One region of the Mesobacillus sp. QJM3NY_10 genome, then DNA from elsewhere that is predicted to be linked to it. Evidence: a T-box and tRNA genes for the amino acid it is inferred to sense, from the RefSeq annotation. Region 1 holds a T-box; the other holds one or more tRNA genes.

What was found. A T-box is a leader RNA that pairs with one kind of tRNA and senses whether it is charged. The one in region 1 lies ahead of pheS (phenylalanine--tRNA ligase subunit alpha), so its partner is inferred to be a tRNA-Phe.
Region 2: it has a tRNA-Phe gene. The T-box ahead of pheS (phenylalanine--tRNA ligase subunit alpha) is inferred to sense a tRNA for this amino acid. The anticodon was not compared.

Annotation. Positions count from the first base shown of each region.
Region 1 covers NZ_CM149675.1:3,583,686-3,598,596, forward strand. The annotation lists gene pheT (phenylalanine--tRNA ligase subunit beta) at 269-2,683, opposite strand; gene pheS (phenylalanine--tRNA ligase subunit alpha) at 2,703-3,740, opposite strand; T-box leader at 3,797-4,042, opposite strand; gene AC0VX7_RS18065 (TrmH family RNA methyltransferase) at 4,104-4,859, opposite strand; gene sspI (small acid-soluble spore protein SspI) at 4,984-5,199, shown strand; gene AC0VX7_RS18075 (M42 family metallopeptidase) at 5,489-6,574, opposite strand; gene AC0VX7_RS18080 (dUTP diphosphatase) at 6,650-7,141, opposite strand; gene AC0VX7_RS18085 (hypothetical protein) at 7,325-7,573, opposite strand; gene AC0VX7_RS18090 (sigma-w pathway protein ysdB) at 8,006-8,407, shown strand; gene AC0VX7_RS18095 (TVP38/TMEM64 family protein) at 8,445-9,017, opposite strand; gene AC0VX7_RS18100 (DUF1294 domain-containing protein) at 9,076-9,351, opposite strand; gene rplT (50S ribosomal protein L20) at 9,639-9,998, opposite strand; gene rpmI (50S ribosomal protein L35) at 10,037-10,237, opposite strand; gene infC (translation initiation factor IF-3) at 10,254-10,757, opposite strand; ribosomal protein L20 leader region at 10,888-11,014, opposite strand; gene AC0VX7_RS18120 (hypothetical protein) at 11,281-11,484, shown strand; gene thrS (threonine--tRNA ligase) at 11,687-13,618, opposite strand; gene ytxC (putative sporulation protein YtxC) at 13,978-14,853, opposite strand.
Region 2 covers NZ_CM149675.1:3,801,527-3,816,437, reverse strand. The annotation lists gene AC0VX7_RS19290 (NYN domain-containing protein) at 1-366, opposite strand, end outside; gene AC0VX7_RS19285 (PLC family EF-hand domain-containing protein) at 642-854, shown strand; gene AC0VX7_RS19280 (hypothetical protein) at 904-1,263, opposite strand; gene AC0VX7_RS19275 (helix-turn-helix domain-containing protein) at 1,358-1,555, opposite strand; gene AC0VX7_RS19270 (hypothetical protein) at 1,653-1,868, opposite strand; gene AC0VX7_RS19265 (helix-turn-helix domain-containing protein) at 1,939-2,139, opposite strand; gene AC0VX7_RS19260 (hypothetical protein) at 2,232-2,456, opposite strand; gene AC0VX7_RS19255 (helix-turn-helix transcriptional regulator) at 2,507-2,713, opposite strand; gene AC0VX7_RS19250 (hypothetical protein) at 2,834-2,956, shown strand; gene AC0VX7_RS19245 (hypothetical protein) at 2,971-3,393, shown strand; tRNA gene AC0VX7_RS19240 (tRNA-Ala) at 3,646-3,718, opposite strand; gene AC0VX7_RS19235 (MgtC/SapB family protein) at 3,822-4,517, opposite strand; gene AC0VX7_RS19230 (DMT family transporter) at 4,673-5,587, shown strand; gene AC0VX7_RS19225 (N-acetyltransferase family protein) at 5,597-6,136, shown strand; gene AC0VX7_RS19220 (hypothetical protein) at 6,197-6,373, opposite strand; rRNA gene AC0VX7_RS19215 (16S ribosomal RNA) at 6,794-8,344, shown strand; rRNA gene AC0VX7_RS19210 (23S ribosomal RNA) at 8,572-11,506, shown strand; rRNA gene rrf (5S ribosomal RNA) at 11,652-11,767, shown strand; tRNA gene AC0VX7_RS19200 (tRNA-Val) at 11,778-11,853, shown strand; tRNA gene AC0VX7_RS19195 (tRNA-Thr) at 11,920-11,995, shown strand; tRNA gene AC0VX7_RS19190 (tRNA-Lys) at 12,003-12,078, shown strand; tRNA gene AC0VX7_RS19185 (tRNA-Leu) at 12,147-12,231, shown strand; tRNA gene AC0VX7_RS19180 (tRNA-Gly) at 12,268-12,342, shown strand; tRNA gene AC0VX7_RS19175 (tRNA-Leu) at 12,353-12,441, shown strand; tRNA gene AC0VX7_RS19170 (tRNA-Arg) at 12,470-12,546, shown strand; tRNA gene AC0VX7_RS19165 (tRNA-Pro) at 12,564-12,640, shown strand; tRNA gene AC0VX7_RS19160 (tRNA-Ala) at 12,658-12,733, shown strand; tRNA gene AC0VX7_RS19155 (tRNA-Met) at 12,756-12,832, shown strand; tRNA gene AC0VX7_RS19150 (tRNA-Ile) at 13,024-13,100, shown strand; tRNA gene AC0VX7_RS19145 (tRNA-Ser) at 13,118-13,210, shown strand; tRNA gene AC0VX7_RS19140 (tRNA-Met) at 13,235-13,308, shown strand; tRNA gene AC0VX7_RS19135 (tRNA-Asp) at 13,312-13,387, shown strand; tRNA gene AC0VX7_RS19130 (tRNA-Phe) at 13,421-13,493, shown strand; tRNA gene AC0VX7_RS19125 (tRNA-His) at 13,531-13,606, shown strand; tRNA gene AC0VX7_RS19120 (tRNA-Gly) at 13,613-13,686, shown strand; tRNA gene AC0VX7_RS19115 (tRNA-Ile) at 13,690-13,763, shown strand; tRNA gene AC0VX7_RS19110 (tRNA-Asn) at 13,777-13,851, shown strand; tRNA gene AC0VX7_RS19105 (tRNA-Ser) at 13,859-13,949, shown strand; tRNA gene AC0VX7_RS19100 (tRNA-Glu) at 13,953-14,024, shown strand; gene glgB (1,4-alpha-glucan branching protein GlgB) at 14,817-14,911, shown strand, end outside.

The sequences.
Region 1 (14,911 bases):
AAACGAGCTGTTTTTTCCAGTTCGCGGAATTGTAGCAACTTTTCGCGGAATTATATGTGTTTTTCGCGGGATTCTCAGAGAATTTCGCGGGAATGTCCGCCATTATCGCGGAATTCATCGGATTTGCCACGTGTCAACGCTATTTCTGCCGGATTCCTTCTTGATTTCACGGCGTATGCACAATAATTCGCTCGGTTTTCTCACAGGTCTTCACATTTTTAGCGAAATTCACATGAAAAAGGCAGCCTGCGGGCTGCCTTTTTAAAATTTATCCTCTTAATACCGCTCCAGCTTTCTCTTCAAGAGCTGCAAGGACTTTATTGTGTGCTTTTGAAATGTCTTCGTCTGTAAGTGTTTTTTCTGGATCGAAGTATTTCAGTGAGAACGCAAGGGATTTCTTGCCTTCCTCCATTTTTTCACCTTCGTAAAGGTCAAAAACATTTACTTCTTTTAATAATGATCCACCAGTTTCCGTGATGATCTTCTCCAGGTCGCCGGCAGCAGTTGCTTTGTCAACAACAAGGGCAATATCCCTTGTGATGGACGGGAAGCGCGGGATTGCTGTGTACTGAAGAGGTGCTGTTTCTGCTTCCAATAATGCTTTTAGCGATAACTCGAAAGCATAAGTTTCTTTCAGGTCGAGTGATTTTTGCATAGTTGGGTGAACCTGGCCGATGAAGCCGATGACATTGCCATTCAGCAAAATTTCAGCCGTACGTCCAGGGTGCAAACCATCAAGCTCAGCCTTCACGAAACCTAACTGGCTTTCAAGTCCCCGCTTTGCAAATAATCCTTCAACGATACCTTTAAGAACGAAGAAGTCAACAGGCTTCTTCTCACCCTGCCAAGGATGGCTTTCCCATAGGCCAGTAATGGCTGCGGCAAGGTGTTCGCGTTCTTCAGGAAGGTCTTCATTGCTGTTTTTCAGGAAGACTGCCCCAGTTTCATAAACAGCGAAACTCTCGGTCTGGCGAGCGATATTGTATTTCAATACTTCAAGCAGCTGAGGCACGATGCTTAAGCGCAAAAGGCTGCGGTCTTCGCTCATTGGCATTGCCAGTTCAACAGGCTCACGTTTATCCAATGCGTACTGTGTTGCTTTCTCTGCGCTTGTAAGGGAATACGTGACTGCCTGGTAAAGACCTGCGCCTTCCATGTAACGGCGGACAATACGTCGCTTTTTCTGGTAGTCAGAAAGGTGTCCTGGTGTTGACTCTCCTACAGGTAGAGTTGTTGGCAGGTTGTCATAGCCATAAAGACGGCCGACTTCTTCAATCAAATCTTCTTCAATTGTGATGTCCCCACGGCGAGTAGGTACTGTTACTGTGATTGTGTCATTATCAACAGCTGTTTCGAACTTCAGGCGGGCAAAAATGTCCTCAACCTGATTCATTTCAAGGTCTGTTCCCAGAACTTTATTGATTTTTCCGAGTGTAGTTGAAACAACAGCTGGCTTAACATCCAAAGCATCAGCTTCCGCTTCACCGCCAAGAACTTCTCCACCGGCAAGCTCAATCATCAATTCAGCCGCACGTTCTGCAGCAGGGCGAACTCTTTCAGGGTCGACACCTTTTTCATAACGTGAGCTAGCTTCACTGCGCAATCCATGGTCCTTCGAAGCCTTGCGGATAACTCCACCTGTAAAATAAGCTGACTCCAGCAGGACTGTTGTTGTATCGCTGCCAACCTCTGAATTCGCTCCGCCCATTACACCTGCAAGCGCAACCGGTTCTGTTCCGTTTGTGATGACTAGGTGATCAGGAGTCAATGTGCGTTTCACATCATCAAGCGTTTCAATCACTTCGCCATCCTTCGCGCGGCGGACAAGGATTTCTTTTGAGCCAAGTTTATCGTAATCGAATGCGTGAAGCGGCTGGCCGTACTCCAATAAGATAAAGTTCGTGATATCAACTACGTTATTGTGAGGGCGGATGCCTGCAGCCATCAATCTTGTTTGCAGCCAAACTGGTGATGGACCGACTTTTACATTCTTGATTACCTTTGCAACGTATAGAGGGTTATCTTCTTTTGCCTCAACTGTTACGTTGATATAATCACTGGCTTGCTCTGAAGATGTTTCAGGCTGTGGATTCGGCAGTTTGATGTCCTTGCCAAGAATCGCTCCAACCTCGTAAGCGACACCAAGCATGCTCATTGCATCTGCACGGTTTGGCGTCAAGCCAAGCTCAAGGATCTCGTCATCCCTGTTTAAAGCTTCTAAAGCGTCCTGGCCGATTTCTGTGTCCGGAGTGAAATTGTAAATTCCCTCAGCATATTCCTTTGGTGCAAGCTTCCCTTCGATTCCAAGCTCCTGCAGCGAGCAAATCATCCCGTGGGATTCTTCACCGCGAAGCTTTGCTTTCTTAATCTTGAAGTTCCCTGGAAGAACTGCTCCAACTGTCGCAACGGCAACCTTTTGGCCTTTGCCGACATTAGGCGCGCCACAGATGATTTGAACCTGTTCACCATTGCCAAGATCAACTAGTGTTTTGTTCAGTTTTTCTGCATTCGGATGCTTTTCGCACTCAAGGACATGGCCGACAACTACGCCCTTCAAACCTTCATTTAATTTTTCTACGCCTTCTACCTCGATGCCGCTTTTGGTGATTTTTTCGGCAAGCTCTTCAGCAGATACGCCATCCAAATCGATATATTCCTGCAGCCATTTATATGATACCAACATGGTTTTACCCTCCTAATCCTTATTCTTCAACTGAAAATTGCTTCAAGAAACGGACATCGTTTGTATAGAAATGACGGATGTCATCGACTCCATACTTGAGCATCGCGATACGCTCAGGGCCCATTCCGAATGCAAAACCAGTGTATTTCTTCGAATCATAGCCTGCCATTTCAAGAACATTCGGGTGGACCATCCCTGCACCAAGGATTTCAATCCAACCTGTTCCCTTACATACGCTGCAGCCTGATCCGCCGCAGATTTTACAAGAAATATCCATTTCGACTGATGGCTCAGTGAAAGGGAAGAAGCTAGGACGCAGACGGATTTCACGGTCTTCGCCGAACATTTTCTTTGCAAAAACTTCAAGTGTTCCCTTCAGGTCGCTCATTCTTACATTCTCATCGACGACAAGCCCTTCAATCTGCATGAACTGGTGGGAGTGAGTCGCATCGTCATTATCACGGCGATACACCTTTCCCGGACAGATGATTCTAACAGGACCCTTGCCCTGGTGTTTTTCCATCGTCCTTGCCTGGACAGGAGATGTGTGTGTACGCATCAATGTTTCTTCTGTGATGTAGAATGAATCCTGCATATCGCGTGCCGGATGTCCCTTCGGAAGGTTCAATGCTTCAAAGTTATAGTAGTCTTTCTCGACTTCCGGGCCTTCCTCTACTGTGTAGCCCATGCCGATGAAAAGATCCTCGATTTCTTCGATGATGCTCGTAAGCGGATGATGACTGCCAGTTCTAACAGGCCTTCCAGGAAGAGTCACGTCGATTTGCTCAGCTGCCAATTGTTTTTGGACCGCTGCTTCCTCAAGTTCCTTCTGCTTTTCCTCAATCTGGCCGGAAATAGCATCGCGGACTTCATTTGCCAGGGCACCCATTTTTGGTCTTTCTTCAGCTGATAACTTACCCATTCCTTTTAAAACTTCTGTGATTGGACCTTTTTTCCCAAGATAGGAAACACGAACATCATTCAATTCTTTAAGGTCAGCTGCTGCGGCGACTTTTTCAAGTGCCTCAGCCTGCAGTTCTTTTAAACGTTCCTGCATTGGTAAATCCTCCTTCATATTCTTCTTTTTTGAACACAAAAAGACCTCATCCCTGATAAAGGGACGAGGTCTTGGTTATCGCGGTACCACCCTTTTTAACAGGCAATACAGTTATGTATTGCGTGTTCGCTTCATTGAGATAACGGCTTTGCGCCGATGCATCTTTACGCTTATAAAAGCGGTCCCGATGCCAACTCAGGAGGTGAACTTCGCTTGTCTGTTCCATAAAAATGCTCCCAGTCACCGGCATTTTCTCCCTGGATGGCCATCTTCAAGCTACTTTTCTCCGTCATCATTTTTGAAATATTATTTTTGCTGTTTATTATATTATAATCTTGGCGCAGTATCAAATGGTTTTAGCGCCTATTTTGCTGTTTTTAAATAATATAGCAAAATACCTGCAGCGACAGCGACATTCAGTGATTCGCTTTTGCCGTAAATCGGGATATAGAGATTTTGTGTTGTTTTTGCCAGAAGCTCTTTATTTACACCGCTTCCTTCATTTCCTACGAGCAGGGCGAAGGCTTCCCCTTTTTCAGCCTCTGTAAAAACGACTCCATTTTCCAGAGCAGTTCCATAAACCGGGATGTTCTCAACTTGAAGTTTAGTGACCCACTCGGAAAGGTCGCCACTTAAAACTGGCATATGGAAGTGGCTTCCCTGCGCAGAGCGCAAAACCTTAGGATTATACATGTCGACACTGCCCTTCCCAACAATGACAGCATCAATCCCGGCAGCATCAGCTGTCCGAATCATCGTGCCAAGGTTACCCGGGTCCTGGACAGAATCAATCAACAAAAAGGTTTTTCCATTTGTTTGAGTCTGCTTGGACTGCCGGCATACGGCAAATACGCCCTGAGTTGTCTCCGTATCAGCAAGCTGCTTGCTGATTTCATCCGTTACAACCGTAACAGGAATCTCACCGTAATCCAGACCAGGCGGCAATTCGGTTTTTTCGCTTAAAATGATTTCTTCTACATCTTCTTTTTTCGTGAGTGCTTCTTCAACTAAATGGAAGCCCTCGACAAGGAACATACCTGATTTGTCGCGTTCCTTGCGCGTCAATAATTTCTTCCACTGCTTCACTTGCGGATTTTTATCAGATTGAATGTACTTCAACTCTGGCTCTCCTTTGTTATGGCTTGTTCAATTTTACTATTATAGCTCAAAACTGATACATAATAAAACCAAAATTGTTCATCCTATAACCATCTTGGTAATTTGAAAGGAGTTTGAGCAGAGGATGAACTTAAACCTTAGGAATGCAGTTATTACAAATGTAGCAGGAAATTCACAGGACGAGCTTAAAGATACGATCGTCGACGCAATCCAAAACGGCGAGGAAAAAATGCTTCCAGGACTTGGAGTTTTGTTTGAAGTGATCTGGCAGAACGCCTCTGAGGACGAAAAGCAGGAAATGCTGAACGCATTGGAAGATGGATTGAAAGGGATGCAATAAATTTGGAAGAACTCCTCCATTTTGAGGAGTTCTTTTATTTTGGTGCTGGTTTGCCCCCTTTTTTTCCGTCAATTGGATAAAGTAGTGATTAAGCTCGATTTCGTGGTGATAATGGTTAATTTCGTAGTGATCAAGGCTGTTTTCGGAGTGATTAATGGTGATTTTGTAGTGATTATGTTCAAAAGCGTAGTGATTATCTAATAAGCGGTAAACAAAACGTTTAATAAAAACAAAAAAATTGTCCAGAAAACCAGTTTTTACTGATTTCTGGACAACCACATACTAAATCTTATTCAAAAGTAATCTTTTCAACTGTTTCTTTATCAAGACGCTTGATGACTTCTACGATCAGCTTTACAGCGTTTTCGTAGTCGTCACGGTGAAGCATTGCTGCGTGTGAATGGATGTAGCGTGTCGCAATCGTGATGGACAACGCTGGTACACCGCGGTGTGTCAGGTGGATAGCTCCAGAGTCTGTTCCTCCGCCTGCTACTGCATCGAACTGGTATGGAATGCTCAATTCATCAGCCAGGTCTGTCACAAAGTCACGAAGTCCCTTGTGGGATACCATTGATGCATCATAGATGATGATCTGTGGTCCATCACCCATTTTGCTAAGGGCTTCTTTTTCGGTAACGCCTGGAGTGTCTCCGGCAATTCCTACATCAACGCCAAAAGCGATGTCAGGTTGAATCATCTGGGCAGAAGTTTTAGCGCCGCGAAGGCCGACTTCTTCCTGAACTGTTCCAACGCCATACACAACGTTTGGATGTTCTGCATCTTTAAGCCCCTTAAGCACATCGATGGCAATTGCACAGCCGATGCGGTTATCCCATGCTTTGGCAAGAAGCATTTTCTCATTGTTCATAACAGTGAATTCGAAGTAAGGAACAACCATGTCCCCAGGAGTGACTCCCCATTCCTTCGCTTCGTCACGGCTTGAAGCACCGATATCAATGAACATATCCTTAATATCAACTGGCTTTTTGCGCGCTTCCGCAGGAAGGATGTGAGGCGGTTTAGAACCGATTACTCCAGTGATTTCACCTTTGCGTGTAACGATTGTCACGCGTTGTGCAAGCATAACCTGGCTCCACCAGCCGCCAACTGTCTGGAAGCGGATGAATCCTTTGTCATCGATGCTTGTAACCATGAAACCTACTTCATCAAGATGGCCGGCAACCATGATCTTCGGTCCATTCTCATTGCCAACTTTCTTGGCAACCAGGCTGCCAAGGCCGTCAGTCGATACTTCATCAGCAAATGGAGTTATGTATTTCTTCATTACTTCTCTTGGCTCACGCTCGTTGCCGGGAATGCCTTTGGCATCGGTTAAATCTTTTAGCATTGTTAACGTTTCATCTAATTTCGCCATTATTTCGACTCCCTTAATATGTAGTTTCGAAACCTATTATACTAGACATGCGGGGTATTGTACAAAAAATTCTGCCTAATAACCGTTACGCTGCCTATCATAATTTACTTCATTTTTCTTAATATATGCCTGTTCAATTTGATCGTCATTCATTCCAAGCAGCAGCGCAAGCTCCATATAGCTTTCAAATAAATGAACGTAATCATCTTTGCTCCGGCTGTTCCTGAATTTTTGCACGCTCTCGTATATTGCGAGGAACTGATTGCTGATGTCGATTTCGTCGGTTTTATTTTGGGTGATCGACTCAAGATCTTCATATCCACATTCAATACCCAGCGACAGGATAAAATGGACTCCATCCACAAACTCCTCGAGAATGACATCTTTTTCGGAGGATGGCTTCACACTCCAAAACTTGAAACACCTCGTCTCATTAGCAAGCTCGCCGATTTCAACAAGCAACGCGAGGACCTTTCGATCAAATAAATCTTCATTCCCGAGACCATGTTGAGATTCAATATGACTATCAAGTGCTTTTTGCATTTTAAAAAGGGTATTAGTATTCATTTTTCAGCTCCATCTGTAATTTTAGGCTTAATCAGCTTCGGATTTTGACAGCTCTCCGTGGTCTTTCTTAAAAGCTGTCTTAATACCCCGGGGATTTTGACAGCTTTTCTTGTATTCCCTTTAAACCTGTCATAATTCCAGCCTTTTCTTGACAGCTTTTCTCGGATTCCATTCCAACCTGTCTTAATTCCAGCCTTTTCTTGACAGCTTTTCTCGTATTCCATTCCAACCTGTCTTAATTCCAGCCTTTTCTTGACAGCTTTTCTCGTATTCCATTCCAACCTGTCTTAATTCCAGCCTTTTCTTGACAGCTTTTCTCGTGTTCCCATCAAACCTGTCATAATTCCAGCCTTTTCTTGACAGCTTTTCTCGGATTCCATTCCAACCTGTCTTAATTCCAGCCTTTTCTTGACAGCTTTTCTCGTATTCCATTCCAACCTGTCTTAATTCCAGCCTTTTCTTGACAGCTTTTCTCGTGTTCCCATCAAACCTGTCATAATTCCAGCCTTTTCTTGACAGCTTTTCTTGTGTTCACTTCCAACCTGTCACAATTCCAGCCTTTTCTTGACAGCTTTTCTTGCATTCCCTTCAAACCTGTCACAACTCCGGTCCTTTTTTGACAACTTTACTCTCTCTCTCCTAACAAACCTGTCATAATTCCGTATCTATTCAGCTATTGATGGAATTCGGTCGGGTTTTAAATAAAAAGCGCTGTTAAACTCGGCTGTTGATTTTGTTCCATGCGCTTCCCTTCCATTAAAGTTAGAATCATGCCTTAAAAAAAGTATAAATCAATTATAAATTTGTTGAAACTATTTGGAATCTCATCCGTAAATAAGGAAAGTTCGCATTGGAGGGGCAGTCATGATCCTGCTTTTACGTCTTATTTTATTACTTTTATTCATTTTTCTAATATACAGCGCGGTGAAATATTTATTCCATCCGAAACGGAAGCTGGAGCTTGCTCATGAGCAGAAGCGCTTTTTCTTATTGGATGATCCAGACAATGTCCGCAAGAATTTCTTATTAACATATAAGGGTGTTTTATTTGAGGGTGAAAAGTATTTAGGCACAACTCCGTCTGCTTTTGAGGTTGTTTCCATTTTCATTTGGCCTAAAAAAACGTCGGCCTTGAAAGGGCTTGTCCTAGAGGATTTCCAATTCATTGAACGGAAAATCCGTGAGAGCTATCCGGTGGCCAAAATCGACTGGAAAAGCCCAATTAAGGAATTCATGGCAAATCATGACCAGGATGATGAGATATAAAATGTAAAAGCGTCCGAGATATTCCGGACGCTTTTTCTTATGTTGTTCTATCAAAAAATTCACGCCATTTAATGAAGGTAATTTTCTCACGCAACAAATAGGCTAACAACAAAAATACAATCATCAGAAAGAGTCCTGTAAATGAGTCAAATTCTCCGACATACTCCCCGAATATCGTATAAAAGATGACGAATGGAATATTCGCGAGAAATGAAGCAAACATAAAGTCTTTTAAACTACTTTTCCGCTCGTAAAGGCAAAAGCTTAGCAGCTGGTAATGAATTACCGGCACAAGCCTCAATAGCGCGACCTGGGCAACGGTCAGATCTCTGAAGCGCCCTACCAGCCTTTTTTTCAGCCTGCTTAGCTTGTTCATCATTTCTGGTATCTGTCTCATTAAAAAGTAGAATAATATACTTGCTCCTGACAAACCGAGCAGCGAATATACGATTCCCGGTACGACTCCAAACATTAATCCTCCAGCGATACAGACAACCGCAGGAGGGATGAATACAAATTGGCGGAAAACATGAAACAATATGAACAATACTGGTGCATACCAGCCTCCAGATTCCACAATGATCAGCAGCATTGACCACGCATCATCCATTCTTGTCACCTGCCTGCTTAGTCTTTGTTGCTACTAGCTTATAGAATCATACAAGCTGTTATGCCAAAAGCTTAAATAAATATGTAAATATGCCAATCTCAATAATAGCAAGGACCGGCAATCCATACTTAAACTGGGCATGCTTCGTCTTATGCCTGTAATGCTTCATACCAGCTGTTACCCCGATTGCACCTCCAAAAAAAGCAACATTCCATAGTGTTTTTTCGCTTATTCGATAATGATTGTTTCTTGCCCGCTTTTTATCCATTCCCATGATAAAAAAGCCCGCAAGATTCATGACTGCAATCAAGCCAGCCAAACTCCAAATCCCCACATCTCCACGTCCTCTTTAAGTGTTATGAAATCATTATATCTTTATTAATGGCTGTTTTCGTAAAGATTGTTGTTAAAATCCTAAAGCCGATTTTAACGTAATATAAAGCCATTTTGCAGGTCGTTATTAAGTTTGCATACTCTTTTCTCATAAGAAGCGTCAACTTTACGAAGGAATATAGGTAATTCACTCCAATTTTGTATTCAATAGCAACAAAGTTTGAGAAAAGAGCCTTATAAAAAGAAAAAACCACTCTCATTGTGAGAATGGTCCATCTTTTAGGTTAATTACTTGTTGAATTGTTGCTTAGCTGTTTCAGCCAATTGAGCGAATGCTGCTGCATCGCTTACTGCAAGTTCAGCAAGCATCTTGCGGTTTACTTCGATACCAGCAAGCTTTAGGCCGTGCATCATACGGCTGTATGAAAGACCGTTCATGCGAGCTGCTGCGTTGATACGAGCAATCCAAAGTTTGCGGAAGTCGCGCTTCTTCTGGCGACGGTCGCGGAATGCATACATTAGGGATTTCATAACCTGCTGGTTAGCAACTTTATATAATGTATGTTTTGAACCGTAATAACCTTTAGCTAATTTAATGACTTTTTTACGACGCTTGCGCGTAACTGTACCGCCTTTTACACGTGGCATTTAATTACCCTCCTATATAAATCGAGATCGCTCGATTTTTACTTAATGTTGTCAAGCATGTGACGAATGCGTTTGAAATCGCCTTTTGAAACAATTGCAGATTTGCGAAGCTTACGCTTAGCCTTTGTAGACTTATTAGCAAATAAGTGGCTTGTGTAAGCGTGTGAACGCTTAAGCTTGCCAGTTCCAGTTTTCTTGAAACGCTTGGCAGTGCCGCGGTGAGTTTTCATTTTTGGCATAGGGACTTCCTCCTCGTTACTTTTCAGTTTTAGGTGCTAGAACTAGGAACATGCTTCGGCCATCCATTTTTGGATGTGATTCGATTGTCGCTACTTCTTTGCAAGCTTCAGAGAAGCGATCAAGAACACGCTGACCGATTTCCTTATGGGTTATAGCACGGCCCTTAAAACGGATTGATGCTTTAACCTTATCGCCTTTTTCCAGGAACTTGATAGCATTGCGCAACTTAGTGTTAAAGTCATGCTCATCAATTGACGGACTAAGACGGACTTCTTTAGTTGTGATGATTTTTTGGTTCTTACGTGCTTCTTTTTCTTTCTTTTGCTGTTCGAACTTGAATTTTCCGTAGTCCATAATTCGGCCTACAGGAGGTTTCGCGTTCGGAGCAACAAGCACAAGATCAAGATTTACACGCGTTGCGATCTCAAGAGCCTCAGCTTTGGATTTGATTCCTAATTGCTCGCCATTTTGATCGATCAGACGAATTTCGCGAGCACGAATTCCCTCGTTTAGTAACATCGCATCTTTGCTAATAATTAGCCACCTCCAGGGTATTGTCGAATACATTGTCAAGGAGAAGAAGTACATTGCCAGGCCGAAGCCGCATCTTGCTCACACAATGACATACGATATAGTCCATTTTTATTTTGCAATAAAAAAAGTGCAGGCGACAACACCCACACTTACGAAAACAAAATAATTAGACGTTTACGTATTACCTGCCAACAGCACAATTGCGTCAACCAGGTGAGAAGCGGGTGCTTCTTCTTTCCTAAAACTTGTATTCAGTTCACTCTTGCTAATATAGCATAAAGAAATTGATGTGTCAAACGAATCACTTTCGTTAACTGCAACAAAAAGTATTGTATCAGATAGAAATACAGGCTGCAATACTTTTTTTAAAAGGTACATATTAAATTCATCTTCAAAAGTTATGACCAAACGCTGTAAAATACTATCTTCATGATTAAATTGTCACAGCTAGATTCCTTATTTCTTGCTATAATTCATGGTAGAAATAGACAAGAAAGCTGGTGTACATATGTTGATCGCGATCATCATCACAGGTGTGATCACCGGATTACTCGCGGGCACTGCATTGAAGTATTTCAGGACTGGCTATGGTTTTTCAAATGACATTGATAATAAACCTGTTAACATGAAATCATGCCGGAACTGCGGCCAGAGAATTCAGCGCAGCTATACAAAAAACCTTTGTCCAACCTGTTCCAAACCCATTGAATAATAGCTATAAAATAAGAGGAGCCAGCGGCCCCTCTTATTTTTATGTCCAGCGACTAGCCCATTGAGACACTTGCGCTTTTCTTTGTCCAGCTCCAGCGCCTAGCCCCTCGAGTCGCTTCGGTCCTGCCAATGAAGTCAAAGAACGACTTCACTGTCAGGCCCTCCACCGCTTGTCGGGGCTGACCAAGGCGCTTGCGCTTTTCTTATTTCTTCGCTTCTTTCCTGAATGACTCCAGGAATTCATCAAATGAAATTGTCTCGGATTTCTGTTCGCCGTATTTACGGACGTTGACTGCTTTGTCTGCTACTTCATTGTCACCGACTACGAGCATATAAGGAACCTTTTGCATTTGTGCTTCACGGATCTTATAGCCGATTTTTTCGTCGCGGCCATCGATTTCAACGCGGAAGCCTTCTGCCTTAAGCTTTTCCTTGATTTCTCTTGCATAGTCAAAGTGGACCGATGGAGATACCGGGATGATCTGTGCCTGTACTGGAGCCAGCCAAGTCGGGAATGCCCCTTTGTACTCTTCGATCAGGAAGGCAACAAAGCGTTCCATAGTCGATACGACACCACGGTGGATAACGACAGGACGATGGTGTTTGCCGTCTTCGCCGATATAAGTCAGGTCAAAGCGCTCAGGAAGCAAGAAGTCAAGCTGGACTGTTGAAAGAGTCTCCTCTTTGCCAAGAGCAGTTTTGACCTGGACATCAAGCTTCGGTCCGTAGAATGCTGCTTCGCCATCTGCCTCGAAATATTCCAGTCCCATCTCATCCATTGCTTCTTTTAGCATGGATTGAGCCTTTTCCCACATCTGGTCATCATCGAAATATTTCTCTTTATCCTCAGGATCTCTGTAGGATAGACGGAACGAGTAATCATTCATATCGAAATCCTTGTAGACTTCAAGCACAAGCTCTACTACACGCTTGAACTCTTCCTTGATCTGGTCAGGGCGGACAAAGAGGTGAGCATCGTTCAGAGTCATGCCGCGCACACGCTGCAACCCAGCCAACGCGCCGGACATTTCATAACGGTGCATTGTTCCAAGCTCGGCAATCCTGATTGGAAGTTCCCTGTAGCTGTGGATGCTGTTTTTGTACACCATCATATGGTGCGGGCAGTTCATCGGTCTTAAAACAAGCTGTTCATTTTCCATTTCCATGACCGGGAACATGTTTTCCTGATAGTGGTCCCAGTGTCCGGAAGTTTTATAAAGGTCGACACTTCCCATTACCGGAGTGTAGACATGGTCATATCCAAGGCTGACTTCTTTATCAACAATATAGCGTTCGATGATGCGGCGGATCGTCGCACCTTTTGGAAGCCAAAGCGGAAGTCCCTGTCCAACCTTCTGGGAGTTTGTAAATAAGTTAAGTTCCTTGCCAAGCTTGCGATGATCACGTTCTTTCGCTTCTTCAAGCAGCCTCAAGTGCTCTTTCAAATCTTCCTTCTTGAAGAAAGCTGTACCGTAAATTCGTTGGAGCATCTTGTTGTCGCTGTCGCCGCGCCAGTATGCACCAGCAATGCTCAGCAATTTGAATTCCTTCAGTTTGCCAGTTGATGGGACGTGTACCCCGCGGCAAAGGTCGACAAAGTCTCCCTGTTCATAAAGAGTGACCTTCTCATCCGCCGGGATCGCTTCAATCAATTCAAGCTTATAAGGGTCACCAAGCTCCTTAAAAAACTTGACTGCATCCTCACGGCTTACTTCTTTACGGACAATCTCAATGTTCTCATTGATGATTTTCTTCATTTCCTTTTCAATCTCCGGCAAATCTTCTGGAGATAAAGAATGCTCCATATCGATATCATAGTAGAAGCCGCCTTCAATTACTGGCCCTACTCCGAGGTTAACATCTTTATATAGACGCTTGATTGCCTGTGCCATCAAGTGAGCTGAGCTGTGGCGCAGGATTTCTAGTGCTTCTGGATGGTCAGGAGTGACGATTTCGATCGCTGCGTCCTCCTCGATCGCTCTCTTGAGATCATACGGCTGTCCATTGACCATACCGGCAATGGCTTTCTTCTTTAGGCCCGGGCTGATCGAACTGGCGATATCTTCAGTCGTTGTGCCTGCCGGAAACTCCTTCACTGCTCCATCTGGAAACGATATTTTTAACATGTCTGCCATTGGCTTTTCCTCCTTTTAAAATGTGGCGCAATTTTTGCGCAAAAAATAAAAAAACCCGTCCCTGAAACAGGGACGAGTTTGATCACACGTGGTTCCACCCAATTCCCACTCTTGCACAAAAATAACGCAGGAATGGCTCTGGTTGCGGTAACGGCTTCTGCCGCCAGCCAATACTTGCCCTATGGGCGTTCACAGCTGGAGTTCAGAGGTGGTAAGCGTTTCTTTAGTGTTAGGAAGTTTTCAGCCAAGCCTTCCCTCTCTGGAAACCTTTCAAGAATGCCCATGTCCTCATCATTACATTCGCTATTGATTTAGTATGTACGTAATTATAGTTTGTAATGTTTTGAAAATCAAGTGGGCTATTGTATATTTTCACGATCCTCTTTAAAAAAGTTTACTTTTTCGTCATGAAAAGCGGAAACTGGACTGACTTTCACACGTTCTTCAAAAAGATTGATGATCGTCCTCACTAATGGCTGGTGAGGATCATCCGTGTACAAGTAAATGGTCTCAGGCGCAATTGACAGCAACGGCGCAATCGTCCCGGAGTCCACATAGACAGGATGGTTGACAAGCAGCTTGCGGTCAATCGTTTTAAACAGATCACTCCGTTTCATTTCTGTGAATTGCTGATTATAAAAGACCATATTCTCGTCAATCACCAGATATAAATGGGACATCTGCGGTTTCCTGTCCTCTAGAAAATCCCTCAGGGTATGCAGGAAAACCTGGTACTCCTGTTCCATTTTATACTCGTCTATCGCAATCTCTACCCATTGGGAGAGCTGCTCAGTATAGACCTTCAGCCTGAACATGACAAAGGAATCAAAAGAGAATGAAACCCTTTCATTAAAAATTTCATTAATAGAATTCTGGATCACGCCTTGTTCCCCGACACCTTCCATGAAAGGAGCCAGATCTTTACGGTTGCCTTCTATGACGGAGTAGATGATATCAAGGATTTGATCCTGTTCCTCACTGTCATTATAAAAATACGATTCTGCTAGGATGGCTCTTAGCCAGTCATCACGTTTCACCTTTAAAATAAAATCATAAACACTTTTCTTGAGTACATGCACCTTTTCATTTCTGTAAAATTCTTCTGGAATAAGCACTCTATTTCGATCTTCATTAAGAAGAATTGAATTCGTTTCCTGCCACGAAGCAAGCCTGGCGACTAAATGTTGATACAAATTCCAGGCATCCTGCTTTTTTTGGAAGATGATTTCAATCAACCATATCCCCCCTCTTAAATAATCCCTGATTATATATATGGGGGACTTGGACAATTTA
Region 2 (14,911 bases), 220 kb from region 1:
TCTAATTTGAACTCTATTTTTCTGCAAGTTTGTAAGGCTAGTCCTAATTTGTTGAAAATCAGCGTAGACTCTGAAATTCCGGACGTGGTCTTGACCATACCTGGTCCAAAGACAATTGAAGAGATTTTTTTCAGGTTCTGTATGGTCTGGATCATGGTTATAATGTTTTTTTAACGTCCAATAAACATTGTCATAATCAACAAAAATCGCAACATTTTCTAGCAAGTTTTTTTGATTTAATGCTTTAACTGTTTTTTCAGTGGATTTTCCTAAGATTTCAGTAAAGGTCCGGAAACTTTGATAGTCTTCCTCCTCGATTTCTTCTTCAGTTTTTTCTTTTTCTTCTACTTTTGTATTACCTTCCATTTAAACGACCTCCTTTTCTGGTTATAATTTCAATAATATTACAAATTTAGTATTTTCTCATCAAATTTCGTGAAGAAAATCAGAGTTATCCATTAATATGTGAATTTGGTGAAGTTGTTAAGGATAACCAAAGATTCAAAAAGGTGTTACTGCTTAAATAAAGAAAGCCTTTTTCAATCGATAGGGGCTTTTCTCTTATATAAATTAATCAATATTGTGAACAACAAGGTTAACTCCTCTTAAGTGTTGAATTTAAATATAAGAGGGGGAGTGAAATGCAAAGAGCGCGAGAAAAAATTCAACCGATTTGTGTAGTCTGCCGGCAGCCAATGCGAAAGGATGACATGGTCCAGGTAGACAAACTGTTCGACCATTTTACACATTTTACTTGCTACAACTTAGAAAAAAGTGAAATCAAAGAAATCGGGAAGTTCGAGGAAATCGTTATGGCCAACAAGAAATACAAAAAGTTGTATCTTGTTCAATAAAAAAAGCCTCACTCATTGAGTGGGGCTTTTAACTGTTTGTGAAATTCCCTTAAATTGCTCCCATGCCTTGTAGAATAATTTTCGCATCAGTGTTCAAGTATGCGGGTGTATCTTTTCGTAAGAGCAAGTTCGGATTATCCTTAACAAGCATCTTAATCCCTCTAACATCGAATTTATTAGCGTATGTATTAATTGCATTAATGACTGCCATATCTTTTCTTGTTATCGGCTTTCCTCCGTCAGCTTGCATTTCTAACAGGAAATCCAGTAACTCCCTTGCATTCTTATTTAACATATTTTTATGCTCTTTTAAGATTTCAGTATTTTCTTCAATATAAACCCTAGCGGTTGCGAGTTCCATGTCTTCTACATATCTGTTAATCTTTGCTGTCAGTGCATCTAAGCTCAATCTATCCATCTCCTTGGTGTGGGCTACACTGATATATCGGAATAAAAACATTTAATTTTAGGCTTTATAATTAGATGCTGCCTTAAAGAGGGAGTTATTCCATTTCTTCATGATCTATCTCATAAAAATCTGTTAATTTTTTTAATGTTGATTGACGATGTTTTCCTTTGTCATTTTCTATATTGCTGAGAGTCCTGGTTGTCATATTAAGTTCTTCGCAAACTTGCTCTTGAGACAAATTTCTTTTGAAGCGTTCTAATCTTAATCGAGTACCTATGCTTTCATTATTCATCTGTTAACCTCCCGGTTAGTATACAAAAGATTATATCCCTCCAATAAAAAAAATTAAACCCATCTCATTCGAGAAGGGTTTTTTGAATTGAATACCATTATAAAAAACTGCTATTAGAATACGGCCCTATCGTAAACATCCCAATCAATCCTATAAATGCCCCAATTGTGTAGGCTCCTTTTATCTTAAGTAGTACTTGGGTGACTAATCCAGGTAACATAATCCATAATAATATTGGAACAAAAACTGACTCCATCACAGGTATAAAAGCCTCAAAAAACGCGTCTGAAATAACTTCGTTTGATCCTAACATGTTATTACCTCCAAGGTAACTTAAGTAGTGGTATGTAAAAAGTTCGATGTGCTAATAAATAATTTCTTACTCAATCGGGAAGGGATTTTTCATTCTCTAATTTGTAAAAATCAATTAACCTTTTGATCGTCTTTCCATGTACACTTTTATTGTTTTCAATCCTACTTAGTGTTTTTATATTCATTTGAAGCGCTTCACATACTTGTTCCTGGGTAAGGTTTCTTTTAAACCTTTCCATTCTCAATATCTCTCCTAAACTTTCAGGGTGCATATTAAAACTACAACTCCTTTCCATTTGTCTAAAGTTATTTCTTAATTTATATCGGATTGATCACCAATAACTTTTAAAGCAAAAAAGAAGCCCTAATCAATAAGATGGGCTTTTAACAGTTTAATGACTTTCTCGGTTATATCCTCTTTTCCATCCACAATGACAGAAAGTAACCCTTCAACATCCATTCCCTTTTTTATCTCCTGGATCCAGTCAACTGCAACCTTTTCGGGTGTCCTGTCTCTTTTTTGAAAGGATCCTCTCCGTTGTACTCTTATACCTCTAGATAGAAAAGTTATTGCAATTGTCACATTCAAGATTGTCACTCCATACACCATTTTATCAAGCGCTTGGAAATTCATATTCTTTATTCAACCATATAACCCCATAAACTTTCTACAGTTTCATCCAGCGAACGAGCAATCCTTATAGCTACAGGAAGAGTCGGAAGTGACTTTCCCCTAACAATAAGACTGAAAGCCCCAGGAGTTAATCCGGCCTTCTCAGCAATAAATCCTTGTTTTAATCCCCGTTCCACCAGTATCTGTTTTAGCTTGGTCTCCAATCCAATCACCTCAGTTATAAATTCTTCAAAAAAAATGTTTGTCCTCTAAATAATTTTGTTATAGGACAAGCAATTAATCTCATATCATTTTTCAAGGACGTCATAAGACGTCAAAAAGGAGGGCTTTACATGAGAGAAACAGAACAGGAAAAACGAGAAAGACTAATCTGTAACGCCAAGGAACAATCTGATATGGAGTGGATTCTGGCAGGTCTGATGCTTATTCATTTAGCTGGATTTTTCACTATTTGAGGGAAGAAAGTTATATGTATAGACCAACTGTACGTTATGCAGATTGTTATCAACAATATGTGGATAAGATGTTTCAATCCACAACCTTAGATCGGAACCAAATCATCAGGGCAGCATTATTCACCGCTGCATATTCGGAGGAATTTTTAAAGCTGATGAGCCAAAACCAAAAAGGTGACGTCCCTCTTCCCTCCCCTTTATGGCAGATGGATCACACCGAGTTATGGAGGGAACAGTCGCCTAAAACAACAGGAGAGGGGAAGGACGTCAATTATCATGATGACCGAAAGGGAGAAATTGAGGATAATAGCAGAGTTGTTGAACCAGAAGCAAGCATCTCAAGTATCCAGGGACGTCAGTACCAGGTCCAGAGATCAGCAGGGCCGGTTCCAGAAAGAATCAAGACGTCAGGAGAAATCCAAATACGAATCGGTTAGATTTATTAAGTTGAAGAAAGTAAAAGGGAGTTATGGTACCTATATTGTAAAAACTAAGATACTCACAGAGGGGGAAGTAGATATAATAATAATTTCTTGTTTAATGATAATCCTGTCTGTGATTTTCTAAAAATGGGCCATAAAACTAATAAAAAATCCATTTCGGCGACAGTTCGGCGACAAAATCAAAATCTTCCTGATGAAAAACTTAATAAAAAAGAAAAAAGCCTTGATATACAAGGCTTTTTCGGATGGAGAATAGGGGGCTCGAACCCCTGACCTCAACGCTGCCAGCGTTGCGCTCTCCCAGCTGAGCTAATCCCCCGTATCTAAATAGATAAGGTACAAGAAAGATTATATAACCATCTTGCTGGACATGCAAGACAAAATTTTATAAGCAAACTAAAAGCCGCAATTCAGCGGCTTTCCTACAACCCTTCAATTTCAACCCGGTTAATGCCTTCCATTTCAGATACCGCTTCATACACATCAGTAGTCTTTCTGCGGAAGTCCACGGTTACAATCAATTGTACCAGCTGGTTTCCCTCTGCAAGATCCTTAATACGGACGTTTTTCAAAGCGATTTTTTCTCCTTTAATCCTGGTAATAATATCGGCAATGCTTTCCCTGCTATTGACATTAAACTGGAGCCTGATCTCTTTTTCCCTTAATTGTCTTGGTCCGATGAACTTCATCAGAAACGGTATGAATTCTACACTTACGATAAGCAGAGCAACGCCTGCGATGGCTTCCCAGTAAAATCCCGCGCCAACTGTGATTCCAATACCAGCGGCACCCCAAATCATCGCTGCCGTGGTTAGGCCTGAAATTGTGTCATTTCCTCTTCGTAAAATAACCCCGGCACCAAGGAAGCCGATACCCGATACGATCTGGGCCGCCAAACGGAGAGGGTCCATCGTGATATTAACGTCTTCATCCCCTGGGAACATATAAGCTGATTCACTTGAGACAATCGTCAAAAGACAGCTGACGATCGATATAACCAGACTTGTTTTAAGGCCAACCGGTTTTCTTTTAATTTCTCTTTCAAGCCCAATGACCAGGCCCAAGAAAGCGGATATCCCCAACTTAAGTAAAATTTCCATATCAATTGAATATAACATGTCGTTTCTCCTGCCCCTGATAAGATGTATTTACTTTCCCTAAAAATGACGGACTAAACTTCTCATTGATAAAATAAAATTTTATTCAAGATAAAAATTCGATTTCATTGTAAAATACATATTATTCACATTGTGTTACTTAAAGGAGAATGGAAATGGAATCACCTAAAGTAAATCCTTATATGGCGGTAGCAATCGGTGTCGTGGCAGTCTCAACTTCTGCGATCCTGGTCAAAGTCTCATCCGCGCCGTCCGGAGTCATAGCCTTTTACCGATTATTCTTTTCTGTACTGTTAATGCTGCCGGTGTTTCTTATAAAGTATGTTTCAGAACTTCGTCTTATTACGAAACGGGATTGGGTATTCACTGGAATAGCCGGGATCTTTCTGGCTTTTCATTTTATCCTCTGGTTTGAATCGCTAAACTATACCTCAGTAGCAAGTTCAACTGTGCTGGTCACTCTTCAACCGCTATTTGCATTTGTTGGGGCCTATCTGTTTTTTAAGGAACGTGTATCCGTTAAAGCGATTTTAAGCGGAGTAATTGCGATCGGCGGCAGCGTCATCATCAGCTGGGGTGATTTTAAAATAAGTGGAAGCGCACTATTTGGAGACTTTTTGGCGATTGTTGCATGCGCCTTGGTAACCGTCTACCTTTTATTTGGCCAAACCGTCAGAAAGAGAATGTCTTTAATAACCTATACTTTTATCGTCTATAGCATCAGTTCAATTACTTTGTTCTTCTATGTAATTGCAGTGGGTGATTCGTTTTACCCATATCCCACAAGTGATTGGGTTTACTTCATCCTGCTTGCGTTGATCCCAACTTTGCTTGGCCATACATTGTTTAACTGGTCTATAAAATGGATCAGCGCCTCAGTCATTTCTATGGCCATACTTTTCGAACCGGTTGGCGCAACCGTATTGGCCTTCTACCTGCTCGGTGAAAAAGTAATTTTGACACAGGTGATCGGAGGATTAGTTGTTATTGCGGGGATAACATTGTTTTTAGTAGATGAAAGAAAGATGAAGCTAAAAAATCAAGCCGAAATCAAATCAATCTCGGGGTAGGGGATGAAAGTGCAAATTAGAAAAGCTACGAAAGATGACGCGAGCGGTATTGCCAAGGTTCACGTTAGAAGCTGGCAAGAAACTTACCAGGGAATGATAAGCCAGGATTACTTGGATTCTTTAAAGGTAGAGGACAGGAAACCTTTATGGGAAAAAAGCTTATCAGAAAGTGCTGATACATCTCCAGTTTTTGTCGCAGTTAATCCAGAGGGAGAGATAGTTGGCTTTGCATCTTTTGGTAAAGAAAGATCAGGGAAGTTTAATGCCGACGGAGAATTGTACGCGATTTATATCCTTAAAGAGTACCAAAGAGGAAAACTGGGCCTGATGCTGCTTTTAGCGGGTTTAGATGATTTGCTAAAGCAAGATTATGAATCCATGCTCGTTTGGGTGTTAGCTGATAATGAAAGCCGAAAATTTTATGAAAGCCTTCAGCCACAAAAAGCTGGAGAAGAAGTTGTGAAAATTGCAGGCAAGGAATATATCGAAGTGGCTTATATATGGAGAGATTTAAAGTTGCTGCACCAGACTACTATAGAAAAACTGTAAGAGTATAGTTGCAAATCTGTAAGGTACAAACAAAAAATCCCCTTTAAAGAGGGGATTTTTTTAAATGAATAGGTAAGTGAACCTTGAAAACAATAATGCACAGACGGTGGATAAAATTAAAGTTCCTCCGTGAACCTTTCCTTCAGCGTTTGCGATTTTAATGGCTTCAATGTAGGCAATACTGAATAATAGTATCGCCATGATTAGTGAGAGATAAAGTGCAATTGATTGCAGCAAATAGATTCACCTCAGTAAATTAGTTTGTCCAAAGCATTATATGAGTACAAGCGAGAAATTATTAATAAAAGCATTTAATAAGAAGAAACTCGGAAAACCAAAAAGAACTCTCTCATTGTGAAAAATTCTCTTAAAATTATATTGCAAACATATTTTATCCATGGTATATTTAATCTCGCTTCAGGAAAACAACGTTGAATTGAAAAAATAAACATCAGTTTTCACGAAAAAGAAAAACAATAATGATGTTGACAATAACAAATCAGCGTGTTATATTAATAAAGTCGCTTCTGGGCGACGAACTGAACAACTTGCTCTTTGAAAACTAAACAAACAAGCGTCAACAAACAATAAATGATCATGTTTCTTCTATAAGAACATGAGCCAACGTTTTAACTTTATGAGCTAACTCATAACTCTTTCTTGGAGAGTTTGATCCTGGCTCAGGACGAACGCTGGCGGCGTGCCTAATACATGCAAGTCGAGCGAATCTTCATTAGCTTGCTTTTGAAGATTAGCGGCGGACGGGTGAGTAACACGTGGGCAACCTGCCTGTAAGACTGGGATAACTTCGGGAAACCGGAGCTAATACCGGATAATCCTTTCCCTCACATGAGGGAAAGCTGAAAGACGGTTTCGGCTGTCACTTACAGATGGGCCCGCGGCGCATTAGCTAGTTGGTGAGGTAACGGCTCACCAAGGCAACGATGCGTAGCCGACCTGAGAGGGTGATCGGCCACACTGGGACTGAGACACGGCCCAGACTCCTACGGGAGGCAGCAGTAGGGAATCTTCCGCAATGGACGAAAGTCTGACGGAGCAACGCCGCGTGAACGATGAAGGCCTTCGGGTCGTAAAGTTCTGTTGTCAGGGAAGAACAAGTATCGGAGTAACTGCCGGTACCTTGACGGTACCTGACCAGAAAGCCACGGCTAACTACGTGCCAGCAGCCGCGGTAATACGTAGGTGGCAAGCGTTGTCCGGAATTATTGGGCGTAAAGCGCGCGCAGGCGGTTCCTTAAGTCTGATGTGAAAGCCCCCGGCTCAACCGGGGAGGGTCATTGGAAACTGGGGAACTTGAGTGCAGAAGAGGAGAGCGGAATTCCACGTGTAGCGGTGAAATGCGTAGAGATGTGGAGGAACACCAGTGGCGAAGGCGGCTCTCTGGTCTGTAACTGACGCTGAGGCGCGAAAGCGTGGGGAGCGAACAGGATTAGATACCCTGGTAGTCCACGCCGTAAACGATGAGTGCTAAGTGTTAGAGGGTTTCCGCCCTTTAGTGCTGCAGCAAACGCATTAAGCACTCCGCCTGGGGAGTACGGCCGCAAGGCTGAAACTCAAAGGAATTGACGGGGGCCCGCACAAGCGGTGGAGCATGTGGTTTAATTCGAAGCAACGCGAAGAACCTTACCAGGTCTTGACATCCTCTGACAACCCTAGAGATAGGGCGTTCCCCTTCGGGGGACAGAGTGACAGGTGGTGCATGGTTGTCGTCAGCTCGTGTCGTGAGATGTTGGGTTAAGTCCCGCAACGAGCGCAACCCTTGATCTTAGTTGCCAGCATTCAGTTGGGCACTCTAAGGTGACTGCCGGTGACAAACCGGAGGAAGGTGGGGATGACGTCAAATCATCATGCCCCTTATGACCTGGGCTACACACGTGCTACAATGGATGGAACAAAGGGTCGCGAAGCCGCGAGGTCGAGCCAATCCCATAAATCCATTCTCAGTTCGGATTGCAGGCTGCAACTCGCCTGCATGAAGCCGGAATCGCTAGTAATCGCGGATCAGCATGCCGCGGTGAATACGTTCCCGGGCCTTGTACACACCGCCCGTCACACCACGAGAGTTTGTAACACCCGAAGTCGGTGGGGTAACCTTTATGGAGCCAGCCGCCTAAGGTGGGACAGATGATTGGGGTGAAGTCGTAACAAGGTAGCCGTATCGGAAGGTGCGGCTGGATCACCTCCTTTCTAAGGATATTGCCGTAATGGCAATCGGAATGCGAATCTTTCGATTCGTACTGCGGATTTAACAATCCGCATAGTTGTACGCTTGTTTGTTTAGTTTTGAGGGAGTAATTGCCTCAAGGCTTTTTTGTTCCTTGAAAACTAGATAATCGTAAGTAAGAAGAACCAAGAAAAACCGAGTAATCGCCATTTTAGTTTTCTCTCTATATTAATAGAGAAATGACCTTTTAGGTTAAGTTAGAAAGGGCGCACGGTGGATGCCTTGGCACTAGGAGCCGATGAAGGACGGGACTAACACCGATATGCTTCGGGGAGCTGTAAGTAAGCTTTGATCCGGAGATTTCCGAATGGGGAAACCCACTGTTCGTAATGGAACAGTATCTTTGCCTGAATACATAGGGCATTGAAGGCAGACCCGGGGAACTGAAACATCTAAGTACCCGGAGGAAGAGAAAGCAAACGCGATTCCCTGAGTAGCGGCGAGCGAAACGGGACATAGCCCAAACCAAGAGGCTTGCCTCTTGGGGTTGTAGGACACTCAACATGGAGTTACAAAGGAACGGGGTAGATGAAGTGGTCTGGAAAGGCCCGTCAGAGAAGGTAAAAACCCTGTAGTTGAAACTTCGTTCCCTCCTGAGTGGATCCTGAGTACGGCGGGACACGAGAAATCCCGTCGGAAGCTGGGAGGACCATCTCCCAAGGCTAAATACTCCCTAGTGACCGATAGTGAACCAGTACCGTGAGGGAAAGGTGAAAAGCACCCCGGAAGGGGAGTGAAATAGATCCTGAAACCGTGTGCCTACAAGTAGTCAGAGCCCGTTAATGGGTGATGGCGTGCCTTTTGTAGAATGAACCGGCGAGTTACGATTACATGCAAGGTTAAGTTGAGAAGACGGAGCCGCAGCGAAAGCGAGTCTGAATAGGGCGAATGAGTATGTGGTCGTAGACCCGAAACCAGGTGATCTACCCATGTCCAGGGTGAAGGTTGGGTAACACCAACTGGAGGCCCGAACCCACGCACGTTGAAAAGTGCGGGGATGAGGTGTGGGTAGCGGAGAAATTCCAATCGAACTTGGAGATAGCTGGTTCTCTCCGAAATAGCTTTAGGGCTAGCCTCACGTTGTAAGAGTCTTGGAGGTAGAGCACTGTTTGGACTAGGGGCCCTCATCGGGTTACCGAATTCAGACAAACTCCGAATGCCAAAGACTTATCCGTGGGAGTCAGACTGCGAGTGATAAGATCCGTAGTCAAAAGGGAAACAGCCCAGACCACCAGCTAAGGTCCCAAAGTATACGTTAAGTGGAAAAGGATGTGGAGTTGCTTAGACAACCAGGATGTTGGCTTAGAAGCAGCCACCATTTAAAGAGTGCGTAATAGCTCACTGGTCGAGTGACTCTGCGCCGAAAATGTACCGGGGCTAAACGTATCACCGAAGCTGTGGATTGACATCTTAGATGTCAGTGGTAGGAGAGCGTTCTAAGGGCGTTGAAGTCAGACCGTAAGGACTGGTGGAGCGCTTAGAAGTGAGAATGCCGGTATGAGTAGCGAAAGATGGGTGAGAATCCCATCCACCGAATGCCCAAGGTTTCCTGAGGAAGGCTCGTCCTCTCAGGGTTAGTCGGGACCTAAGCCGAGGCCGAAAGGCGTAGGCGATGGACAACAGGTTGATATTCCTGTACCACCTCTTTATCGTTTGAGCAATGGGGGGACGCAGTAGGATAGGGTAAGCGCGCTGTTGGATATGCGCGTCTAAGCAGTTAGGCTGCAAGTGAGGCAAATCCCACTTGCGTGAAGGCTGAGCTGTGACAGCGAGGGAAATATAGTACCGAAGTTCCTGATTCCACACTGCCAAGAAAAGCCTCTAGCGAGATAAAAGGTGCCCGTACCGCAAACCGACACAGGTAGGCGAGGAGAGAATCCTAAGGTGAGCGAGAGAACTCTCGTTAAGGAACTCGGCAAAATGACCCCGTAACTTCGGGAGAAGGGGTGCTCATTTGGGTGAATAGCCTAGATGAGCCGCAGTGAATAGGCCCAGGCGACTGTTTAGCAAAAACACAGGTCTCTGCGAAGCCGCAAGGCGAAGTATAGGGGCTGACGCCTGCCCGGTGCTGGAAGGTTAAGAGGAGGGGTTAGCTCACGCGAAGCTCTGAATCGAAGCCCCAGTAAACGGCGGCCGTAACTATAACGGTCCTAAGGTAGCGAAATTCCTTGTCGGGTAAGTTCCGACCCGCACGAAAGGCGTAACGATCTGGGCACTGTCTCAACGAGAGACTCGGTGAAATTATAGTACCTGTGAAGATGCAGGTTACCCGCGACAGGACGGAAAGACCCCGTGGAGCTTTACTGTAGCCTGATATTGAATTTTGGTACAGCTTGTACAGGATAGGTAGGAGCCTGAGAAACCGGAGCGCCAGCTTCGGTGGAGGCGTCGGTGGGATACTACCCTGGCTGTATTGAAATTCTAACCCACGCCCCTGATCGGGGCGGGAGACAGTGTCAGGTGGGCAGTTTGACTGGGGCGGTCGCCTCCTAAAGAGTAACGGAGGCGCCCAAAGGTTCCCTCAGAATGGTTGGAAATCATTCGCAGAGTGTAAAGGCACAAGGGAGCTTGACTGCGAGACCTACAAGTCGAGCAGGGACGAAAGTCGGGCTTAGTGATCCGGTGGTTCCGCATGGAAGGGCCATCGCTCAACGGATAAAAGCTACCCCGGGGATAACAGGCTTATCTCCCCCAAGAGTCCACATCGACGGGGAGGTTTGGCACCTCGATGTCGGCTCATCGCATCCTGGGGCTGTAGTCGGTCCCAAGGGTTGGGCTGTTCGCCCATTAAAGCGGTACGCGAGCTGGGTTCAGAACGTCGTGAGACAGTTCGGTCCCTATCCGTCGTGGGCGCAGGAAATTTGAGAGGAGCTGTCCTTAGTACGAGAGGACCGGGATGGACGCACCGCTGGTGTACCAGTTGTCTTGCCAAAGGCATCGCTGGGTAGCTATGTGCGGACGGGATAAGTGCTGAAAGCATCTAAGCATGAAGCCCCCCTCAAGATGAGATTTCCCATAGCGCAAGCTAGTAAGAACCCTGAAAGATGATCAGGTTGATAGGTCAGAGGTGGAAGCGCGGTGACGTGTGGAGCTGACTGATACTAATCGTTCGAGGACTTAACCAAAATAGATTATTCGTTCTTCTTGAATTCTTCTTACACATTATCTAGTTTTGAGGGAATAAAGATATTTTCAAAGTAAAATTTCTTTAAAATTTCTCTTGCAAAATAACTTAAAGTCAGTATAATAGATATTGTCTTTAAAAAAATGTCTGGTGACGATGGCGAGAAGGTCACACCCGTTCCCATACCGAACACGGAAGTTAAGCTTCTCAGCGCCGATGGTAGTTGGGGGTTTCCCCCTGTGAGAGTAGGACGTCGCCGGGCAGTTTCAAATGGAGGATTAGCTCAGCTGGGAGAGCATCTGCCTTACAAGCAGAGGGTCGGCGGTTCGATCCCGTCATCCTCCACCAATTTTTATTCGCGAAAGCGAATAAACATCCTTAACTTCACACAGTGAAATAATCTACATTTACCATGCCGGTGTAGCTCAATTGGTAGAGCAACTGACTTGTAATCAGTAGGTTGGGGGTTCAAGTCCTCTTGCCGGCACCACTTGTACGAGCCATTAGCTCAGTCGGTAGAGCATCTGACTTTTAATCAGAGGGTCGAAGGTTCGAGTCCTTCATGGCTCACCAAGTTTTTTTCGCGCCAGCGAAAATAAACTTCCTTATCTTCGCGACAGCGAAAACTTATTATCTTATATGCGGGTGTGGCGGAATTGGCAGACGCACCAGACTTAGGATCTGGCGCCGCAAGGCGTGGGGGTTCGACTCCCTTCACCCGCACCAAAGTTTTTTGCGCTAGCAAAATAACTTTCCATAAATGCGGAAGTAGTTCAGTGGTAGAATACAACCTTGCCAAGGTTGGGGTCGCGGGTTCGAATCCCGTCTTCCGCTCCATAGTTCTTAAGCCGGGGTGGCGGAACTGGCAGACGCACAGGACTTAAAATCCTGCGGTAGGTGACTACCGTACCGGTTCGATTCCGGTCCTCGGCACCACCAAGTTAGCTAATAAACATTTATATTTGCGCCCGTAGCTCAATTGGATAGAGCGTCTGACTACGGATCAGAAGGTTATGGGTTCGACTCCTTTCGGGCGCGCCATTATATTTTCTCTTTATCGGGGAGTAGCTCAGCTTGGTAGAGCACTTGGTTTGGGACCAAGGGGTCGCAGGTTCGAATCCTGTCTTCCCGACCATGCTACTTATTTTATATGGGGCCTTAGCTCAGCTGGGAGAGCGCCTGCCTTGCACGCAGGAGGTCAGCGGTTCGATCCCGCTAGGCTCCACCATATTCACTTTAAATAATAATTTGGCGGTGTAGCTCAGCTGGCTAGAGCGTACGGTTCATACCCGTAAGGTCGGGGGTTCGATCCCCTCCGCCGCTACCAATTTCAATCTGGTTGAACCTATTCAATCTAGGATATCCTGGACCTTTAGCTCAGCTGATTAGAGCAACGAGCAAGGCATCTATGAGCTTGCTTCGAGTTGTACCCATCGAGCTGCTGCTTGAATAGACTTTCTGAGATGGGGACAGACCCACTAGGATATTTTCACAACCTAGATCAATCCAGCTAAACATGGACCTTTAGCTCAGCTGGTTAGAGCAGACGGCTCATAACCGTCCGGTCGTAGGTTCGAGTCCTACAAGGTCCACCATTGCTTATTTTTAACACGGAGGTATACCCAAGTCTGGCTGAAGGGATCGGTCTTGAAAACCGACAGGCGGGTAACACCGCGCGGGGGTTCGAATCCCTCTACCTCCTCCATAATTTTAATATCATTAATATCGTCGCGGGGTGGAGCAGTCCGGTAGCTCGTCGGGCTCATAACCCGAAGGTCGCAGGTTCAAATCCTGCCCCCGCAATCTGGTCCCGTGGTGTAGCGGTTAACATGCCTGCCTGTCACGCAGGAGATCGCCGGTTCGATCCCGGTCGGGACCGCCATTTTTAATAATTACCAATAGCAATATTTATAGTGGCTCAGTAGCTCAGTCGGTAGAGCAAAGGACTGAAAATCCTTGTGTCGGCGGTTCGATTCCGTCCTGAGCCACCTTATTTAATTTAAATGAATATTTAATAATAATATGGCGGTTGTGGCGAAGTGGTTAACGCACCTGATTGTGGTTCAGGCATTCGTGGGTTCGATTCCCATCAGTCGCCCCATTTTTTGCGGGTGTAGTTTAGTGGTAAAACCTCAGCCTTCCAAGCTGATGATGAGAGTTCGATTCTCTTCACCCGCTCCATAAGGGCCTATAGCTCAGCTGGTTAGAGCGCACGCCTGATAAGCGTGAGGTCGGTGGTTCGAGTCCACTTAGGCCCATTTTTTGTATTATTCCGCAGTAGCTCAGTGGTAGAGCACTCGGCTGTTAACCGAGCGGTCGTAGGTTCGAATCCTACCTGCGGAGCCATTTTTATGGGGAAGTACTCAAGAGGCTGAAGAGGCGCCCCTGCTAAGGGTGTAGGTCGGGTAACCGGCGCGAGGGTTCAAATCCCTCCTTCTCCGCCATAAGGCCCCTTGGTCAAGCGGTTAAGACACCGCCCTTTCACGGCGGTAACACGGGTTCGAATCCCGTAGGGGTCATAAGGAAAGCTGTTAGCAATTATGCTAACGGCTTTTTTTTATGTTTTCAAAAAAAATTTGGATTCCAGAGAGACCATTAAGAAATTTTTCATTAATATTTATCTGCTTGCTATTAAATCATTTCAGCAAGCAGCATACACTTAGAAGAAGGTAAGATGTTCATAAATGAGTAAGATACAATTGTCTAATTAGTAAAGAAAAAAGGGTTACTTAAAAATTGAGATATATGCCCTGTTGTAAGGGGCAAAGGGAAAAACGTGTAACGTAAAGGAGTGAAAGTAATTCGTCTAATGGCCGAAGAAACGAGAATCAAGCCATAAATTAGCGAAGCTTAACATTCAATTAAATGATCCTTGCCTAGATAATCAATGCCCCAATCTGTACCCCTGGTTTCACATCTGTAGCAACCCTAACCTAGTAATTTCACCCCAAATCAATATCTAATCAATATCTAATCACTATCTCATCACTATCTGATCACTTCCTTGATACGATGAAAACGTTATCAGCCAAAAATATTTTCTCACCTATTTCCTCTATTAAACCTAATAAATTCAACTAATCCTTTTAATGAATCATTATTCAATTTCATTTTTCGTTCTCCAAATTTCGCGTAATTGGAAGATTTAGTACATTAAAGCGCTACCATTTGAGGGCTTTTGTCGAAATTCGGATTTTGATAAGAATTATTGTCGAAAGATTAAGAAAATGTTTACAAGGAATTCCTTCTGGAAACTAGAATACTAGTGAAATAGGGCGTTTTATTAGTTTTACAAAGGCAGGTGGAATGCATTGGTGATAAATCCTACAGAGTTTGAATTGCATTTGTTCCATGAAGGGAATCTGTTCCAAAGCTACAATTTATTTGGAGCACATGTCATTAAAAG